Regions from separate parts of the Lelliottia nimipressuralis genome, predicted to be linked through region 2. Evidence: predicted binding sites of a transcription regulator. Region 2 holds the regulator's gene; each other region holds the start of a gene.
What was found. Region 2 encodes PurR, which represses purine synthesis genes. Its sites were predicted from a motif close to CANGCAAACGTTTGCNTG; they were not measured.

Region 1 (4,147 bases), 1.4 Mb from region 2:
CCAGAGATGGCGCAGGCGCGGCAGCGGTTTGTTGACCAGATTGGCTTTGCCGACGTTCGGGAAGCTAATAAAGTCTTTAAAGTTGTGATAGCGTCCGCCTGGTACGATGGAGTCGTAGCGGGAGATGGTCAGCTTGTCGCGCAGCATTTCCACCATGGCGTCGGGCATGTCGCGCTGATAAACAAAGCGTACCGGCTCGGCCGTGAGACGCTGTTTCAGGCTGGAGGACATCAGCTCCATGAGGCTGGCTTCCATCTCGTGCACCAGATCGTACTCGGCATCACGGGTCATTTTCATGGAATAGGCGTTCAGCGCATCGTAATCGAAGAAGCCTTTGAAAATGTCGTCGAGGCAGTAGCGCAGGATGTTATCCAGCAGGATCATCGGCTTGCGTCTGCGCGGGGTTTCCGGCGGCAGGTTCACAAAGCGTGGCACTTTATCCGAGGGGATCTCCAGCAGCGCGTAGCGAATGGAATCGCCGCGAATAATCTCAACCGCCAGATAGGTGTAATCATCCTTCAGGAACTGCACCAGATCCGTTTCGCGATTGATAAGAATAGGGGTGATGTGCTGGCGCAGATAATGTTTGAAGTAGTGGCGCAGCCAGGTCTGTTGGTTGGCGGAGAGCTGACGTTCGTTAATCAGGAAGATTTGGTTACGCGCCATCTCCAGCAGCAGCTCGTTATACAAGCCGTCAAATTCCTGGTCGGCTTTCAGAACACGAGCCTGGATTTTACCCAGCAGATGGCGTGAATGGGAGTTCAGGCCTTGCTCTTCGCTGATGATGATCCGCCGCTTCAGTTCGGCAAAACGGACCTTATAAAATTCATCCAGGTTATTGGAATAAATACCCAGAAAACGCATCCGCTCAATCAGCGGATTACTTTTATCAGCCGCTTCCTGAAGCACGCGTTCGTTGAATGCTAACCAGCTTAGCTCTTTTTCGATGTATAACTTTTCCTGACCCATTACAACTTACACTCCGTTTCAATCACGGGACGCAGCAAATCCGTCTCGATTCTATTATGGCGAGCTTTGACACGAGATGTCCAACTGTGCCAGAAAAGTATGACAGTTAATTTTTTTTATGGGGGATTTTAAGGGGTTGGTGCGGATGAAGATGTGTCGGGCGGCGCGGCGCGTACCCGACTGGCAAAATCGTCGGCTCTGCAAGCGCAGCGCCGCCGGGAAAAACAGATTACTCGTCGGCCGCATAGCCCTGAGCGGGCAGCTTAACGCCATCCAGCCAGGCGGCGTTGTCGCGCATCTCAAGACGCCCATCGACAAACCAGCTCACCACTAACGGGTAAATGGCGTGCTCCTGCGACTGAACGCGTTCGGTGATGTCGTCTTCATCGTCGCCGTCAAACACCGGGATTTTTGCCTGCAGAATGACCGGCCCGCCGTCCAGCTCGTCGGTGACGAAATGCACGGAAGTCCCATGCTCCTCATCGCCATTTTCCAGCACCTGACGGTGGGTATGCAGGCCTGGATATTTCGGCAGAAGAGAAGGGTGGATGTTCAGCAGACGGCCAGAATAGTGGGAAACAAAACCCGGGCTGAGGATACGCATATAGCCGGCCAGCACCACGACATCCGGCGCGTAGGCGTCGATCTCCTGCACCAGCTCCCGGTCGAAGGCTTCTCGACTGGCAAACTGAGAGGCTTCCAGCGCGTGCGCCGGGATATGGGCATCCCGCGCACGCTCAAGGCCGAACGCATCGGCCTTGTTGCTGAATACTGCGCGAATGGTGCCATTGATCTGTTTCTGTTTGCAGGCGTCGATAATGGCCTGCAAATTACTTCCGTTACCGGAAATGAGCACCACAATATTTTTCATTCAATGACCACGCGCTGTTCGGAATCAGAAGCTTTGATGATACCGATTTTCCACGCGTTTTCACCTTTCGCCTTCATCAGCTCAATGGCTTTGTCTGCTTCGCTGGCTGGCAGAGCAATCAGCATGCCGACGCCGCAGTTGAAGGTGCGATACATTTCGTGCTGGCTGACGTTACCTGCGGTTTGCAGCCAGTTGAACACGGCTGGCCACTGCCAGGAGGACGCGTCGATCACCGCCTGAGTATTGTCGGGCAGAACGCGCGGGATGTTTTCCCAGAAGCCGCCGCCGGTCAGGTGAGCAATGGCGTGCACGTCAACGTTCTCAATCAGTTCAAGAATGTTTTTCACGTAGATGCGGGTCGGTGCCAGCAGGTGATCGGCCAGCGGTTTGCCGTCGAGTTCCGTGGTTTCTGGATCGCAGCCGCTCACTTCGAGGATCTTACGCACAAGGGAATAACCGTTGGAGTGCGGGCCGCTGGAGCCGAGTGCAATCAGCACATCGCCATCGGTCACTTTGCTGCCGTCGATAATTTCTGATTTTTCTACCACGCCGACGCAGAAGCCTGCGACATCGTAATCTTCACCGTGATACATCCCCGGCATTTCTGCCGTTTCGCCGCCGACCAGCGCACAGCCTGACTGCAAACAGCCTTCAGCGATACCGGTAATCACGCTGGATGCGGTATCCACGTCCAGTTTTCCGGTCGCGTAATAGTCGAGGAAGAAGAGGGGTTCAGCACCCTGCACCACAAGGTCGTTCACACACATGGCCACCAGGTCGATGCCGATGGTGTCGTGGCGTTTGAGATCCATCGCCAGACGCAGTTTTGTTCCCACGCCGTCAGTGCCAGAAACCAGAACAGGCTCACGATATTTTTGCGGCAGTGCGCACAGTGCGCCAAATCCACCCAGACCACCCATCACTTCAGGGCGGCGAGTCTTTTTGACCACACCTTTGATTCGGTCAACCAGCGCATTACCTGCGTCAATATCAACACCGGCATCTTTATAGCTGAGAGAAGTTTTGTTGGTCACGGCTTAAGTCCCCACGCGATTGCATTGCATAGTAAGAAAAATCGGCGCAATTCTAACAGTCCAGGCAAACGTTTGCGAGCCTATTCTGCGGTCATAAAAAGTCGCTGAAAATTTACACATTTATACATCGGGTCGCGACAAACTTGATACCGTTCACGAAAATGAAACCGGTTTCGGTAATGTGCTTGCAACCGCCAGGAGCATTGCACATGATTTCACTGAAACCGGTTTCTGTAATTGTTTTTGCAGAAAATAACGCAGAATGAGGGAAAAGGCATGCCAGGATTCAAAGAAGGTTTTCTGTGGGGCGGCGCGGTGGCGGCGCATCAGCTGGAAGGTGGCTGGAAAGAGGGCGGTAAAGGAATCAGCGTTGCGGACGTAATGACGGTCGGCGCGCACGGCGTCCCGCGTGAAATCACCCAGGGCGTGATTCAGGGTAAAAACTATCCGAACCACGAAGCCATCGACTTCTACCATCGCTACAAAGAAGACATCAAACTTTTCGCTGAACTGGGTTTTAAATGCTTCCGCACATCGATTGCCTGGACGCGTATTTTCCCCAAAGGCGATGAGCTGGAGCCGAACGAAGCCGGTCTGAAATTCTACGACGACCTGTTCGACGAGTGCCTGAAATATGGCATTGAGCCGGTGATTACTCTTTCGCACTTCGAAATGCCTTTCCATCTGGTGACCGAATACGGCGGCTGGCGCAATCGTAAGCTGATCGACATGTTTGTGCGTTTCGCGACCGTGGTATTCAAGCGTTACCAGCACAAAGTGAAGTACTGGATGACCTTCAACGAGATCAACAACCAGGCTAACTTCCACGAAGATTTTGCGCCATTCACTAACTCCGGCCTGAAGTACGAGCCGGGCGAAGATCGCGAGCCGGTGATGTTCCAGGCCGCGCACTATGAGCTGGTGGCCAGCGCTCTGGCGGTGAAAGCCGGGCGTGAGATCAATCCGTCCCTGCAAATTGGCTGCATGATTGCCATGTGCCCAATCTATCCGCTGAGCTGCGCGCCAAACGACATCATGATGGCGATGAACGCCATGCATCGTCGCTACTGGTTCACCGACGTGCACGTGCGCGGGAAATATCCGCAGCACCTGCTTAACTACTTTGAGCGTCGCGGTTTTGAGCTGGATATTACCGAGGAAGATATTGCGGCACTGAAGCAGGGCTGTGTTGATTACATCGGTTTCAGCTATTACATGTCTTTCGCCACCAAAGCAACGCCGGACAACCCGCAGCTGGATTATGACGAAAGTA
Region 2 (4,147 bases):
TGCAGCGCCCCACACCACCATCGCAATGGCCGCCCCAAACTCGTTGCGCGCAAGCCAGGGAATCGCGAGCATAATCACAATCAGCAGCGTTAAGAAGCCTTTCAGCGTCCCGGTGACCGAGCGATCCGCCAGTTTACCGCCGAGATAGTTGCCCAAAGAGAAACCGACGCCAATCAGCACCAGCATCGCCGTCACGAACAGCGGTGTGGCGTGAGTGATATCGTGCAGTACCGGTGAAATGTAGGTGTAGAGCGTAAACATCGCGCCCGCCCCGAGCACCGTGGTTAACAGAGCAGACAACACCTGTGGACGAACCAGCACCGACAGCTCTTTACGCACGTCCGGGCGCTCGCCCGCCTCGCCTTTCGGAAGCGAGAAGAACAGTGCAATCATCGCCACTACGCCCAGCCCTGCGGTTGCCATAAACGACATCCGCCAGCCAATGACTTCACCAAGCCAGGTCGCCGCCGGTACACCGCCAATATTGGCGATGGTTAGCCCCATAAACATGGTTGCCACCGCGCTGGCCTGTTTGTGTTTTGGCACCACGCTCGCCGCCACCACAGAGCCTAAGCCAAAGAACGCGCCGTGGTTCAGGCTGGTCAGAATGCGTGACAGCAGCAGCGTGGTGTAATCCGGTGACAGCGCCGAGAGCACGTTACCGAGGGTAAAAATCGCCATCAGGAAGATCAGCGCATTGCGACGGGCACGATGCGACAACAGCAGCGTCATGAGCGGCGCACCAATCATCACGCCAATGGCGTAGGCGCTGATCAGCATACCTGCGGCGGGAATAGAGACATCTACCCCTTTTGCGATAACCGGCAACAGTCCCATCGGGGAAAACTCGGTGGTGCCGATGCCAAAAGCGCCAATCGCCAGGGCAAGCAGGGGAAAATTGATTTTCATTGATTAACTACGGATGCCGTGTCGTCGCGCGACACGGGACTAAGATGTCAAAAGCATGACATCAATCACAAAAAATGAGAAGTTAACAAATTAGCAAAAGATTTTTGCCGTGCGGGTAACAATCAGGGAACAGGCAGGAGATGAGGGAGAGAACTCTCCCCCGCTTGAATCAGTGCAGCGCAGCGGTCAGACCCGCAGCGACAATCAGAGCCAGAACAATAATGGTTGTCGTCAGCGAAAACTTCAGATCGGTACTCATCAATTTTTCTCCTTTTAATCACCCCACGAAAAGTGAGCTTGCTCATTTTTACACAGTTTACCCCAAAAATCTTCCTGGATTTAGGCTGATAACCGTTTTTGCTCTTCCCCTTTTCATCAAGATAAGACAAAATTCCACGCTAAATTTATAAGCGTACCGGCCACTGACCCCCTCCTGACGTTCTGAGTCGTTTTCCCGGCGTATCGCAATTCACATTGCGAGATAAGGGTGAGAGAAGGCAAACGTTTACCTTTAAGTATTTCAGGAGTTTAAGATATGGTCTGGAGTGACATGTAATGGCAACAATTAAAGATGTGGCGAAACGCGCAAACGTTTCCACTACAACCGTATCACATGTAATTAACAAAACGCGTTTCGTTGCGGAAGAGACGCGCAACGCCGTATGGGCCGCCATCAAAGAGCTGCACTACTCCCCAAGTGCCGTGGCGCGTAGCCTGAAGGTGAACCACACCAAATCGATCGGCCTGCTGGCGACCAGCAGCGAAGCCGCCTATTTTGCGGAGATCATCGAAGCGGTTGAGAAAAACTGTTTCCAGAAGGGCTACACCCTGATTCTCGGCAACGCCTGGAACAGCCAGGAGAAACAGCGCGCTTACCTGTCGATGATGGCGCAAAAGCGCGTTGATGGCCTGCTGGTAATGTGTTCTGAATACCCGGAGTCCGTACTCTCCATGCTTGAAGAGTATCGCCACATTCCGATGGTGGTGATGGACTGGGGTGATACCCGCGCTGATTTTACCGATTCCGTCAACGATAACGCCTTTGAAGGCGGCTACATGGCAGGTCGCTACTTGATTGAGCGCGGTCACCGCGAAATCGGCGTCATTCCGGGTCCGCTGGAGCGCAACACCGGCGCAGGCCGTCTGGCAGGGTTCATGAAAGCGATGGAAGAAGCGCTAATTACGGTGCCAGAAAACTGGATCGTGCAGGGCGACTTCGAGCCGGAGTCCGGCTACCGCGCGATGCAGCAGATCGTCTCCCAGTCGCACCGCCCTACCGCAGTCTTTATCGGGGGTGACATCATGGCGATGGGCGCCCTTTGCGCAGCCGATGAGCTGGGTTTGCGCGTGCCGCAGGACATTTCCGTGATCGGGTACGATAACGTGCGCAACGCACGCTACTTCACCCCGGCGCTGACGACCATTCACCAGCCGAAAGACTCGCTGGGCGAAACGGCCTTCAATATGTTGTTGGACCGCATCGTCAGCAAGCGTGAAGAGTCGCAGTCGATTGAAGTCCACCCGCGCCTGATTGAACGCCGCTCCGTGGCCGACGGTCCGTTCCGCGACTACCGCCGTTAATCCCCCGAGGGGCCGGTTATTCCGGCTCCCTCAGCCACTCTCTGTTCAGCGTTTCGCTGTCTCCCAGATAATCCAGCAGCCACGCCAGCGCCGGTGACATATCGTTTTGCTGCCACGTCAGGCAACAGGCCGCATCCGGGAACGGGTTTTCCAGCGTCAGAGCCACCCATTCACCGCGATCGATGCGTGGACGTGCAAAATGCGCCGGCACCATTCCCACGCACAGCCCCGCAGAAAGACAGGTCGCCGACGTTTCCCAATCCGGGGCGACCACACGGCGTTGGTTATCCAGTAACCAGGTAATCCGTTTTGGCAGCGATCGTGAGGTATCTTCCAGCACCAGTGACGGCCAGTTGCGCAACGTATCATCGCTCAACGGGCCTGCAATGGCGGCCAGAGGATGATCGCGGGCGACAACGCAGGTCCAGCTCAGGGCTCCCATATCGCGAAATGCATAGCGACCACCCACAGGGATCGCCTGAGTCGCGCCGATCGCCATCTCCACCCTGCCGTCAGAGAGCGCATCCCACACGCCGTTGAACACCTCCTGCGAGACGCGCAGCTCCACATCAGAGAAGTGGCGATAGAAATCGACCACCATCTGTCGGGTGCGTTCGGGTTTGACGATGTTATCCACCGCAATGGCGAGATGCCCGCGCCAGCCGTTCGCAATCTGCTGGCACTGCTCGCGGGTGATCATCATTTTTTTGATAACAGATCGTCCTTCTTTCAAAAACCAGACGCCCGCTGGCGTCAGAACAACGTCGCGGTGACGGCGCTCGAACAGCGGAACCGCCAGCCACTCTTCAAGCTGACGCACCGTATAGCTCACCGCAGAGGGGACGCGATGGAGTTCCTGGGCCGCGCCACTAAAGCTGCCGTTACGCGCGACCGCATCCACCACTTCTAACGAATATTCTGACCACATTTTCTGCCTGCAAAATTTTTGAATGCAATCACCAAATATTAGCGTTTCACAAGGCAGTTTGCACTCCCTACACTTTGCGCCAGTGATTACCTGCCCTCTTTAGGAAATAAAAAACAATGCAACCCAACAAAGGATTCCTGGTCTGGCTCGGCGGTTTAAGCGTGCTGGGCTTTTTGGCGACCGACATGTACCTGCCCGCGTTTGCCGCGATGCAGGCCGATTTACAGACCCCTGCCGCCGCCATCAGCGCCAGCCTGAGCCTGTTCCTCGCCGGTTTTGCCTTCGCACAGCTGTTATGGGGCCCGCTCTCTGACCGTTACGGTCGCAAACCGATTCTGCTCCTCGGTCTGGCGATTTTCGCCGTCGGCTGCCTGGGGATGCTGTGGGTGCGTGATGCCACCTGGCTGCTGGTGCTGCGATTTATCCAGGCATTCGGTGTGTGTGCCGCAGCTGTCACCTGGCAGGCGCTGGTGACGGACTATTATCCCGCGTCTCGCGTGAACCGCATTTTTGCCACTATTATGCCGCTGGTCGGGCTTTCTCCGGCGCTGGCTCCCCTGCTCGGTAGCTGGATCCTGGTGCATTTTGACTGGCAGGCGATTTTCGCCACCCTGTTTATCATCACGCTGGTGCTGATGTTACCGGCCTTCACGCTAAAACCTGCCCAGCCGAAACCGGCTGAAAACCACGATAATCGCGTCACTTTCCTGTCGCTGCTGCGTTCACGCG
Region 3 (4,147 bases), 740 kb from region 2:
AGCTCGCCGCCGCCGCGCACATGGGCAATGGCGAAGATAAATCCCCTGTCGAGCAGGCTCAGCCTGCTGCTGCTGAAATCTGCGTCCATGCTGGCGCCGTACGAGCCGTAGCCGTACACCAGCAGCGGATTTTTACTCTTGTGGAAATGATCTTTGTGATACACCAGCGACACCGGGACTTCCACGCCGTCGCGCGCAGTGATCCACAGGTGTTCGCTGCGATAGCAGCTGGCATCGAAACCGGCCACTTCAGCCTGTTTCAGCACGCGCCGCTGCCCGGTATTCATATCGAGTTCAAACAGCGTGTCGGGAGTGGTCATTGACGAATAGCCGTAGCGCAGCCGCGACGACTCCGGCTCCGGATTGTAGCCAATCCAGGTGACATACGCCGGATCGTCAAAGGCTATGCCCACCACTTCGCGGGTTTTGCGGTTGATCTGGCGAATACTGGTCAGCCCTCGCTGACGTTCTTCCACCACCAGCCAGTCGGTAAACAGGGTGAAACCTTCGAGCATCACCTGCTCGCGCGCCGGGATCAGCACTTCCCATTTGCGTTCATCGCGCACTTTGGTTTTATACAGGCCAAAGTTTTTGCCCTCGCGGTTAGAGCGCAGGTAGAAGGTGTGCTGGAAATGGTCAAGGCTGTACTCGTGATCTTTGCGGCGCGGCAGGAAACAGAGCGGCTGCGCGTCGGGCAGTTCGGCGTCCAGCAGCAAGACTTCGGTGGTCGTCGCACTGGCCAGCGAGATAATCAAATAGTGGCGCGAAGTGGTTTTATGCAAGCTGACGTAGAAAGTCTCGTCTTTTTCCTCGTACACCAGCTCATCGTTGCCTGAAGATGTGCCCACCGTGTGCCGCCATACCTGATAAGGCAGCAGCGTAGAGGCATGCTTTTTAACGTAATAGACGGTTTCGGAGTCGTTCGCCCAGACAAAATCAGACGAGACGTTATCCAGCATTTCCGGATACCAGTTTCCGGTTTCCAGATTACGAAACCGCAGACCGTACTGGCGGCGTGACAGATAATCCTCCGCCAGCGCCATAATGGTGTTATCAGGCGAAATGCCCAGCCCACCGAGCGTATAGAACTCGCTGTGCGCCGCGCGCTGATTGGCATCGAGCAGCGTCTCCCACTCATCCCATTCGGCGCTCAGCACCGACTGACGCTGGTAAATCGCATACTCACTGCCCGGCTCGTAGAGATGACGATAGCGGTAGCCGTTTTTGGTCCAGGGGGCGGAAATATCGCGCTGTGGCACGCGCGCCACCATTTCACCGAGCAGGCTGTCCTGAAGCGCCTGCTGTGAAGACATCACCTTTCGGCCGTAGTCATTTTCCTGATGCAGGTAATCAAGCACTTCCGGCTGCGAGCGATCGTCGTCCCGCAGCCAGTAGTAATTATCGATGCGCGTATCACCATGGGTGGTGATCGCTTTGGGAATGCGTCGGGCTTTTGGCAGCATGTCAGTTTTTCTTTTTGGTTTTACACCCTATAAGGGTGGCAAAACACACGCACGATGCAAGCGAAACGTGACAACCGCCAAATATTACTAGCCCGGTAATGCCTGTTTTTGCTGCTTAATATCCTGCTCAATCCCGTCGCGTACGTCCTGCGGAATTTTCAGCGCGTCGCCGAGCGCATTCAGATAGCTGCGCTCCATAAAGTGATCGATATCGATAGCCGCACAGCTCAGGAAATAGAGCTCCAGCGCCTCTTCCTCGTTTTTCACGCTCTGCGCCAGACGCATCGGGTCGAGCGGTTGTTCAATCGCCTGCGCCACCAGCGCCCGCCCCTGCGCCTCAACGCCCGCTTCCCGCATCTGCTGTTCGATGGCGGCGCGTTCATTATCGTCGATATGACCGTCACTTTTGGCGGCAAACACCAGCGCCAGGATCAGCCGTTCAGTGCGCACATCCAGCGACGAGGCCTGTTGACCAAACTGCGGCTCGTCCTGATGGGCAGTGCGTACTCTGTCTTTGTACTTGTTCCACAAAACCGTTCCGGCGATTGCCCCGCCGCCCGCCAGCAGTGCGCCGGTGCCGTATTTCGCCAGCAGTTTGCGGGAGGATTTATTGGCGACCAGCAGACCCGCCAGCCCACCCAGCGCCCCCGGTACCAGCAGCTTGCTCAGTCCTTGCTCACTGGACGACGACGCTTTCTGACCTAACATGGACTGCAGTTGATTCAACCAGCCTGACATAATATTCCCCACTCTACGGTTCGTTATGGTTACAGCCTATGCGAGGCGATGTCAGGAAATGTCTGCCCGCACTAAAGAAGCGCAAATTTCCCCCTGCGCACAGGACATCTGCGCCTGGTGGAAGACAGACGCAAACGTTTTCGTTTATACTGCGCGCAACTTTTTTAGGGGGGATATGATGACTCTTTTAGGAACTGCTTTGCGTCCATCCGCGACGCGCGTCATGCTGCTGGGTTCTGGCGAGCTGGGAAAAGAAGTGGCCATTGAGTGCCAGCGTCTCGGCATTGAAGTGATTGCCGTCGATCGTTATGCGGATGCACCGGCAATGCACGTCGCGCACCGCGCGCATGTCATCAATATGCTCGATGGCGACGCACTTCGCGCGCTGATTGCACAGGAAAAGCCTGACTTTGTGGTCCCTGAAATCGAAGCGATTGCCACCGACACGCTTATTGCCCTTGAGCAGGAAGGTCAGCGTGTGGTGCCTTGTGCCCGCGCAGCCAAGCTGACCATGAACCGCGAAGGCATTCGTCGCCTGGCGGCCGAAGAGCTGGCGCTACCGACTTCCAGCTATCGTTTTGCCGATGGAAAAGCGGATTTCCTGCAAGCCGTCGAACAAATTGGCTACCCGTGCATCATTAAGCCGGTGATGAGCTCCTCCGGTAAAGGCCAGAGCTTTATCCGCGACGAAACCACGCTTGATAAGGCGTGGGATTATGCCCAACAGGGCGGCCGCGCCGGTGCCGGGCGCGTCATCGTCGAAGGCGTCGTGAAGTTTGATTTCGAAATCACCCTGCTGACGGTCAGCGCCGTTGACGGTGTTCACTTCTGTGATCCCATTGGCCATCGTCAGGAAGACGGCGATTACCGGGAATCCTGGCAGCCGCAGCAGATGAGCACCTTGGCGCTGGAGCGCGCGCAGGAGATTGCCCGCAAAGTGGTGCTGGCGCTGGGCGGTCACGGTCTGTTTGGCGTGGAACTGTTCGTCTGCGGCGATGAGGTGATTTTCAGCGAAGTCTCTCCGCGTCCTCACGACACCGGAATGGTGACGCTGATATCCCAGGATCTCTCGGAGTTCGCTCTGCACGTTCGCGCGTTTCTGGGGCTGCCGGTGGGCGGGATTCGTCAGTATGGCCCGGCGGCTTCTGCGGTGATCTTGCCCCGGCTGACCAGCCAGAATGTCACGTTTGATAATGTGGATGCCGCCGTCGGCGCGGGTCTGCAGCTGCGTCTGTTTGGTAAACCCGAAATCGACGGAACTCGTCGCCTGGGCGTGGCGTTAGCCACCGGCGATAGCGTGGAAACAGCGGTTGAGCGGGCGGTCAGTGCGGCGCAAGCCGTGAGTGTGAAAGCATAAAAAAGCCGGGCAACGCGTGTTTGCCCGGCCAGTATTTTCGGTTTTGTCGGGCGGGTTCACACCCGCCACTGCAAAAATTACTTCGCGCCTTCCACAGCTTCGCGCGCCAGCTTAGTAATGCGATCCCAGTCGCCCGCTTCCAGCGCATCGGCCGGAACCAGCCACGAGCCACCGATACACAGCACGCTTTTCAGTGCCAGATAGTCACGGTAGTTCGCCGGAGAGATACCGCCAGTCGGGCAGAAACGCACCTGAGAGAACGGACCTGCAATCGCCTGCAGAGCTTTGGTGCCGCCGTTAGCTTCAGCCGGGAAGAATTTGAACTCTTTCAGGCCGTAATCCATACCCAGCATCAGTTCAGACACGGTGCTGATACCCGGGATTAACGGAATGGTGCCTTCGGTTGCCGCTTTCAGCAGTGACTCAGTCAGGCCTGGGCTGATTGCAAACTGTGCGCCCGCTTCGGTCACTTCCGCCAGCTGCTGCGGGTTCAGCACGGTACCGGCACCGATAATCGCTTCCGGCACTTCTTTTGCGATAGCGCGGATCGCGTCCATCGCGCAGGCGGTACGCAGCGTCACTTCCAGCA
Region 4 (4,147 bases), 810 kb from region 2:
GTTTAGCCACGCCTGGGCAATGTGCGAGCGCTGTCCGCCACGCGCACAGCAGAGATAGCCGCCAGGGTTTGCCAGGCAGGCGTCGCGCCAGGCGTTAATCCGCTCTTCCCGCGTGTCGCCGCTGACCAGACTATGGCCCAACGCCAGCGCGGCTTCTGGCCCCTGGCGTTTGTAGCACGTGCCCACGGCGGCGCGTTCGTCGTCGGTCATCAGCGGCAGATTGAGCGCAGCAGGCATGGCGCCCTGAGTGAATTCGATCGGCGCGCGAACGTCGATTAAAGGGGTATCGGCGGCAAGGATCGCGCGATAGTCCGTTCCATCGTTCATGAGAAGTCCTGAAGGAAACAAAACAGCAATAGGCGGGGATTTTACGCGCGTTGAAAGATGCCGGGGAAGGAAAAGATCAACTCCCCGACATTTAGACCTTATTTGAGTTTGCTTTGCGCCCAGGCGATGCCGCTTGCGTACTCAGGTGGCAGCAGCGGAACCATCGCTTCGAGGGTGGCGCTCAGGCGGCCAGCGTCGTCATCGTTCAGATTGAGATGCCCGACTTTACGGCCTTCGCGCACCTCTTTGTCGTACCAGTGCAGATGGACCAGCGGCAGTTTCAGCCAGTCATAATTCAGATCGGTACCGATGAGATTGATCATCACCGACGGGCTGTTCACCACCGGCTGCGGCAGCGGCAGATCGGTGATGGCGCGCAGGTGCAGCTCAAACTGGCTGATAGAGGCGCCGTTTTGCGTCCAGTGGCCACTGTTATGCACGCGCGGGGCGAGTTCGTTGATCAGCAGACCGGCTGGCGTGATAAAGCACTCCATCGCCATGACGCCGACGTAGCCCAGCTCATGCATGATGGCTGAGAGCATATCTTCGGCCTGCGCCTGCTGAGCGGCGTTCGCCTGCGGGAACACCACGCTGGTGCGCAGAATGCCGTCCTGATGCAGGTTATGGGTCAGGGGATAAAACACCGTGCTGCCGTCATGGGCGCGCGCGCCAACCAGCGACACTTCGCCGCTAAAATTGATCCCCTGCTCGACGATACATTCGCCGTAGCACTCGTCCGGCAGCTCGGCGGTTTCGTTCGCACGCAAACGCCACTGGCCGCGCCCGTCGTAGCCGCCGGTGCGACGCTTCACGATCGCTAGCTCGCCGAGGGTCTCGAAGACCGCCGGCCATTCGCTTTTATCCGCCAGCAGTTGCCACGGGGCCGTCGCCAGGCCCAGCTTGTCGAACAGCTGTTTTTGCGTCAGTCGGTCAGCAATAATCGGGAATACATCGCGGTTCACGAAGGCATTATGACGCGCCAGCTCGCGGGTTAACGCAGTTTCCGGCCAGCGCTCGATTTCAGCGGTGATGACGCTTTGCTGAAACGGCACGGCTTCCGGCTCGGCGTCCAGCCCGACGGGCCAGACGCTGATGCCCAGCGGCTCACCCGCCTGACGCAGCATTCGGCCCAGCTGACCGTTTCCGAGGACGCAGACTTGTTTCATGCCTCACCTCGCGGATCCGGATTCTCCAGCACCTCGTCGGTCTGGGCTTTACGCCACTCTGCCAGACGCTGATGTAGCTCTTTATCGTGTGTTGCCAGAATTTGTGCCGCCAGCAGTGCAGCGTTCGCGGCGCCCGCTTTGCCAATCGCCAGCGTACCGACCGGGATCCCGCGCGGCATCTGTACGATGGAATAGAGGCTGTCGACGCCGCTCAGGGCAGCACTTTGCACCGGCACACCCAGCACCGGCACCAGCGTTTTGGCGGCAATCATGCCTGGCAGATGTGCAGCACCGCCCGCACCGGCAATGATCACCTGATAGCCGTTCTCTTCTGCGCCTTCGGCGAAGCTGAACAGTTTATCGGGAGTACGGTGCGCGGAGACCACTTCAATATGATGTGGAACGTTCAGGATTTCGAAGATTTCGGCGGCAAACTGCATGGTAGCCCAGTCGCTTTTGGACCCCATCACGATGGCGACACGCGCCGGATTATTGCGGGAAGACATGCGTCTTAAAACTCCTGTGGGTGCGGAACACACTGCTTTGAGGGCACAGAGAATAGCATTAAATCACGAGTAGGAAAACGATTGCGTAGCGATGATTTCGGCAACAAACAGAGGGGGGATTAAAACGGGAAAGGGATCAGTTCTATACCGTCTGGCGTGACTTTTACCATTGAGCCTTCCGTGTGCCACGCGCCTAACACGACGCGGTGCGCGGGCTCGCCGTTAGCGGATAGCGTGTGGACGTCCGGGCGATGGGTATGGCCGTGGATAAGCCATTGCACGCGATGTTTTTCCATCACCTCGATAACCGCCTGCGGATTCACATCCATGATGGACAGGGATTTGCTGCTGTTGGCGGCTTTACTGCCTGCGCGCATTTTAGCGGCAATGCGGTTGCGGATAAACAGCGGCAGAGCGAGAAACAGGGTCTGAATCCATGGCGTATGGACTTTGGCGCGAAACGCCAGATAGCCGGTATCGTCGGTGCAGAGCGTGTCGCCGTGCATGATCAGCACCTGGCGACCGTAGAGATCGAGCACCTGTTCTTCCGGCAGCAGCGTCATGCCGCTTTCACGGGCAAAGCGTTTGCCAATCAGAAAATCGCGATTGCCGTGGATGAAGAAGCAGGGAACGCCGGAATCAACCAGTGCTTTAATGGCGGCGGCGATTTCACGGTGCAGAGGGTTGGGATCGTCGTCGCCAATCCAGGCTTCAAAGAGGTCGCCCAGAATGTAGAGCGCATCGGCAGAGCGGGCTTCGCCTTGTAAAAAACGCAGAAAACCGGCGGTGATCGCCGGTTCTTCTGTTTGCAGATGGAGGTCTGCAATAAAGAGTGTCGCCACCAATTACTCGCTGACGGTCACGCTGGTAATGATAACGTCTTCTTTAGGAACGTCCTGGTGCATACCGCTGCGGCCAGTTGCCACGCCTTTGATTTTCTCAACCACGTCCATGCCTTCAACCACTTCTGCGAATACGCAGTAGCCCCAGCCCTGCATGCTTTCGCCGGAGAAGTTCAGGAAGTCATTGTCAGCCACGTTGATGAAGAACTGGGCAGTCGCAGAGTGTGGAGCCTGGGTACGCGCCATTGCCAGCGTACCACGGGTGTTTTTCAGACCGTTGTTCGCTTCGTTTTTGATCGCTTCTTTGGTTTCTTTCTGGTTCATGCCAGGTTCAAAACCGCCGCCCTGAATCATAAAGCCATTGATCACGCGGTGGAAAATAGTGTTGTTGTAGAAACCTTCGCGGCAGTAGTCCAGGAAGTTTTTAACTGTTTCAGGCGCTTTATCGTCAAAAGTTTTGATGACGATATCGCCATGATTAGTGTGGAAAGTAACCATTTTTGCATCCTGTTCCGGTATTGTGGTACGTCGACCTCTGTAAGGTCACAGATAAGAGGGCTGTTATAGCATAACCGTAAGACGGGATCATCTTGCATTGAGTGCTGATTCCGGTCTGAATTATGGGTATTATACAGACTTTATTATCCACACACGTCTACACGGAATCTTCGATGTTAAAAATCTTTAATACTCTGACGCGCCAAAAAGAGGAATTTAAACCTATCCATGCCGGGGAAGTCGGCATGTACGTGTGTGGTATCACTGTTTACGATCTCTGTCATATCGGTCATGGGCGTACTTTTGTCTCGTTCGACGTGGTCTCTCGCTACCTGCGTTTCCTGGGCTATACGCTCAAATACGTGCGTAACATCACCGACATTGATGACAAAATCATTAAACGCGCTAATGAAAACGGTGAGAGTTTTGTCGCGCTGGTGGACCGCATGATCGCCGAGATGCACAAAGATTTTGATGCACTCAATATACTGCGTCCGGACAGCGAGCCGCGTGCCACGCACCACATTCATGAAATTATCGATATCACCGAAAAGCTGATTGCCCGCGGTCACGCCTATGTCGCCGACAACGGCGATGTGATGTTCTCGGTGCCGACCGATCCGAACTACGGCCAGCTCTCTCGCCAGGATCTGGACCAGCTGCAGGCCGGTGCGCGCGTTGACGTCGTTGACGTGAAGCGCAATCCGATGGACTTCGTGCTGTGGAAAATGTCCAAAGCCGGTGAACCAAGCTGGCCATCCCCGTGGGGCGAAGGGCGTCCGGGCTGGCACATTGAGTGCTCGGCGAT

Region 1: purM (phosphoribosylformylglycinamidine cyclo-ligase) is a predicted target of PurR. The motif match lies at 2,936-2,953, and genes of this name have one in related genera.
Region 3: purT (formate-dependent phosphoribosylglycinamide formyltransferase) is a predicted target of PurR. The motif match lies at 2,329-2,346, and genes of this name have one in related genera.
Region 4: purE (5-(carboxyamino)imidazole ribonucleotide mutase) is a predicted target of PurR. The motif match lies at 2,070-2,087, and genes of this name have one in related genera.

The regions. Positions count from the first base shown of each region.
Region 1 is NZ_CP167172.1:3,342,897-3,347,043, reverse strand. Features, by position in the region: gene ppk1 (polyphosphate kinase 1) at 1-969, opposite strand, end outside; gene purN (phosphoribosylglycinamide formyltransferase) at 1,199-1,840, opposite strand; gene purM (phosphoribosylformylglycinamidine cyclo-ligase) at 1,837-2,874, opposite strand; gene ACB496_RS16040 (6-phospho-beta-glucosidase) at 3,151-4,147, shown strand, end outside.
Region 2 is NZ_CP167172.1:1,962,313-1,966,459, reverse strand. Features, by position in the region: gene ACB496_RS09220 (MFS transporter) at 1-909, opposite strand, end outside; gene ACB496_RS09215 (YnhF family membrane protein) at 1,079-1,168, opposite strand; gene purR (HTH-type transcriptional repressor PurR) at 1,465-2,490, shown strand; gene punR (DNA-binding transcriptional activator PunR) at 2,507-3,418, opposite strand; gene punC (purine nucleoside transporter PunC) at 3,535-4,147, shown strand, end outside.
Region 3 is NZ_CP167172.1:2,698,809-2,702,955, forward strand. Features, by position in the region: gene ptrB (oligopeptidase B) at 1-1,463, opposite strand, end outside; gene ACB496_RS13015 (tellurite resistance TerB family protein) at 1,551-2,201, opposite strand; gene purT (formate-dependent phosphoribosylglycinamide formyltransferase) at 2,380-3,558, shown strand; gene kdgA (bifunctional 4-hydroxy-2-oxoglutarate aldolase/2-dehydro-3-deoxy-phosphogluconate aldolase) at 3,636-4,147, opposite strand, start outside.
Region 4 is NZ_CP167172.1:1,156,380-1,160,526, forward strand. Features, by position in the region: gene mnmH (tRNA 2-selenouridine(34) synthase MnmH) at 1-327, opposite strand, end outside; gene purK (5-(carboxyamino)imidazole ribonucleotide synthase) at 426-1,493, opposite strand; gene purE (5-(carboxyamino)imidazole ribonucleotide mutase) at 1,490-1,999, opposite strand; gene lpxH (UDP-2,3-diacylglucosamine diphosphatase) at 2,119-2,841, opposite strand; gene ppiB (peptidylprolyl isomerase B) at 2,845-3,339, opposite strand; gene cysS (cysteine--tRNA ligase) at 3,513-4,147, shown strand, end outside.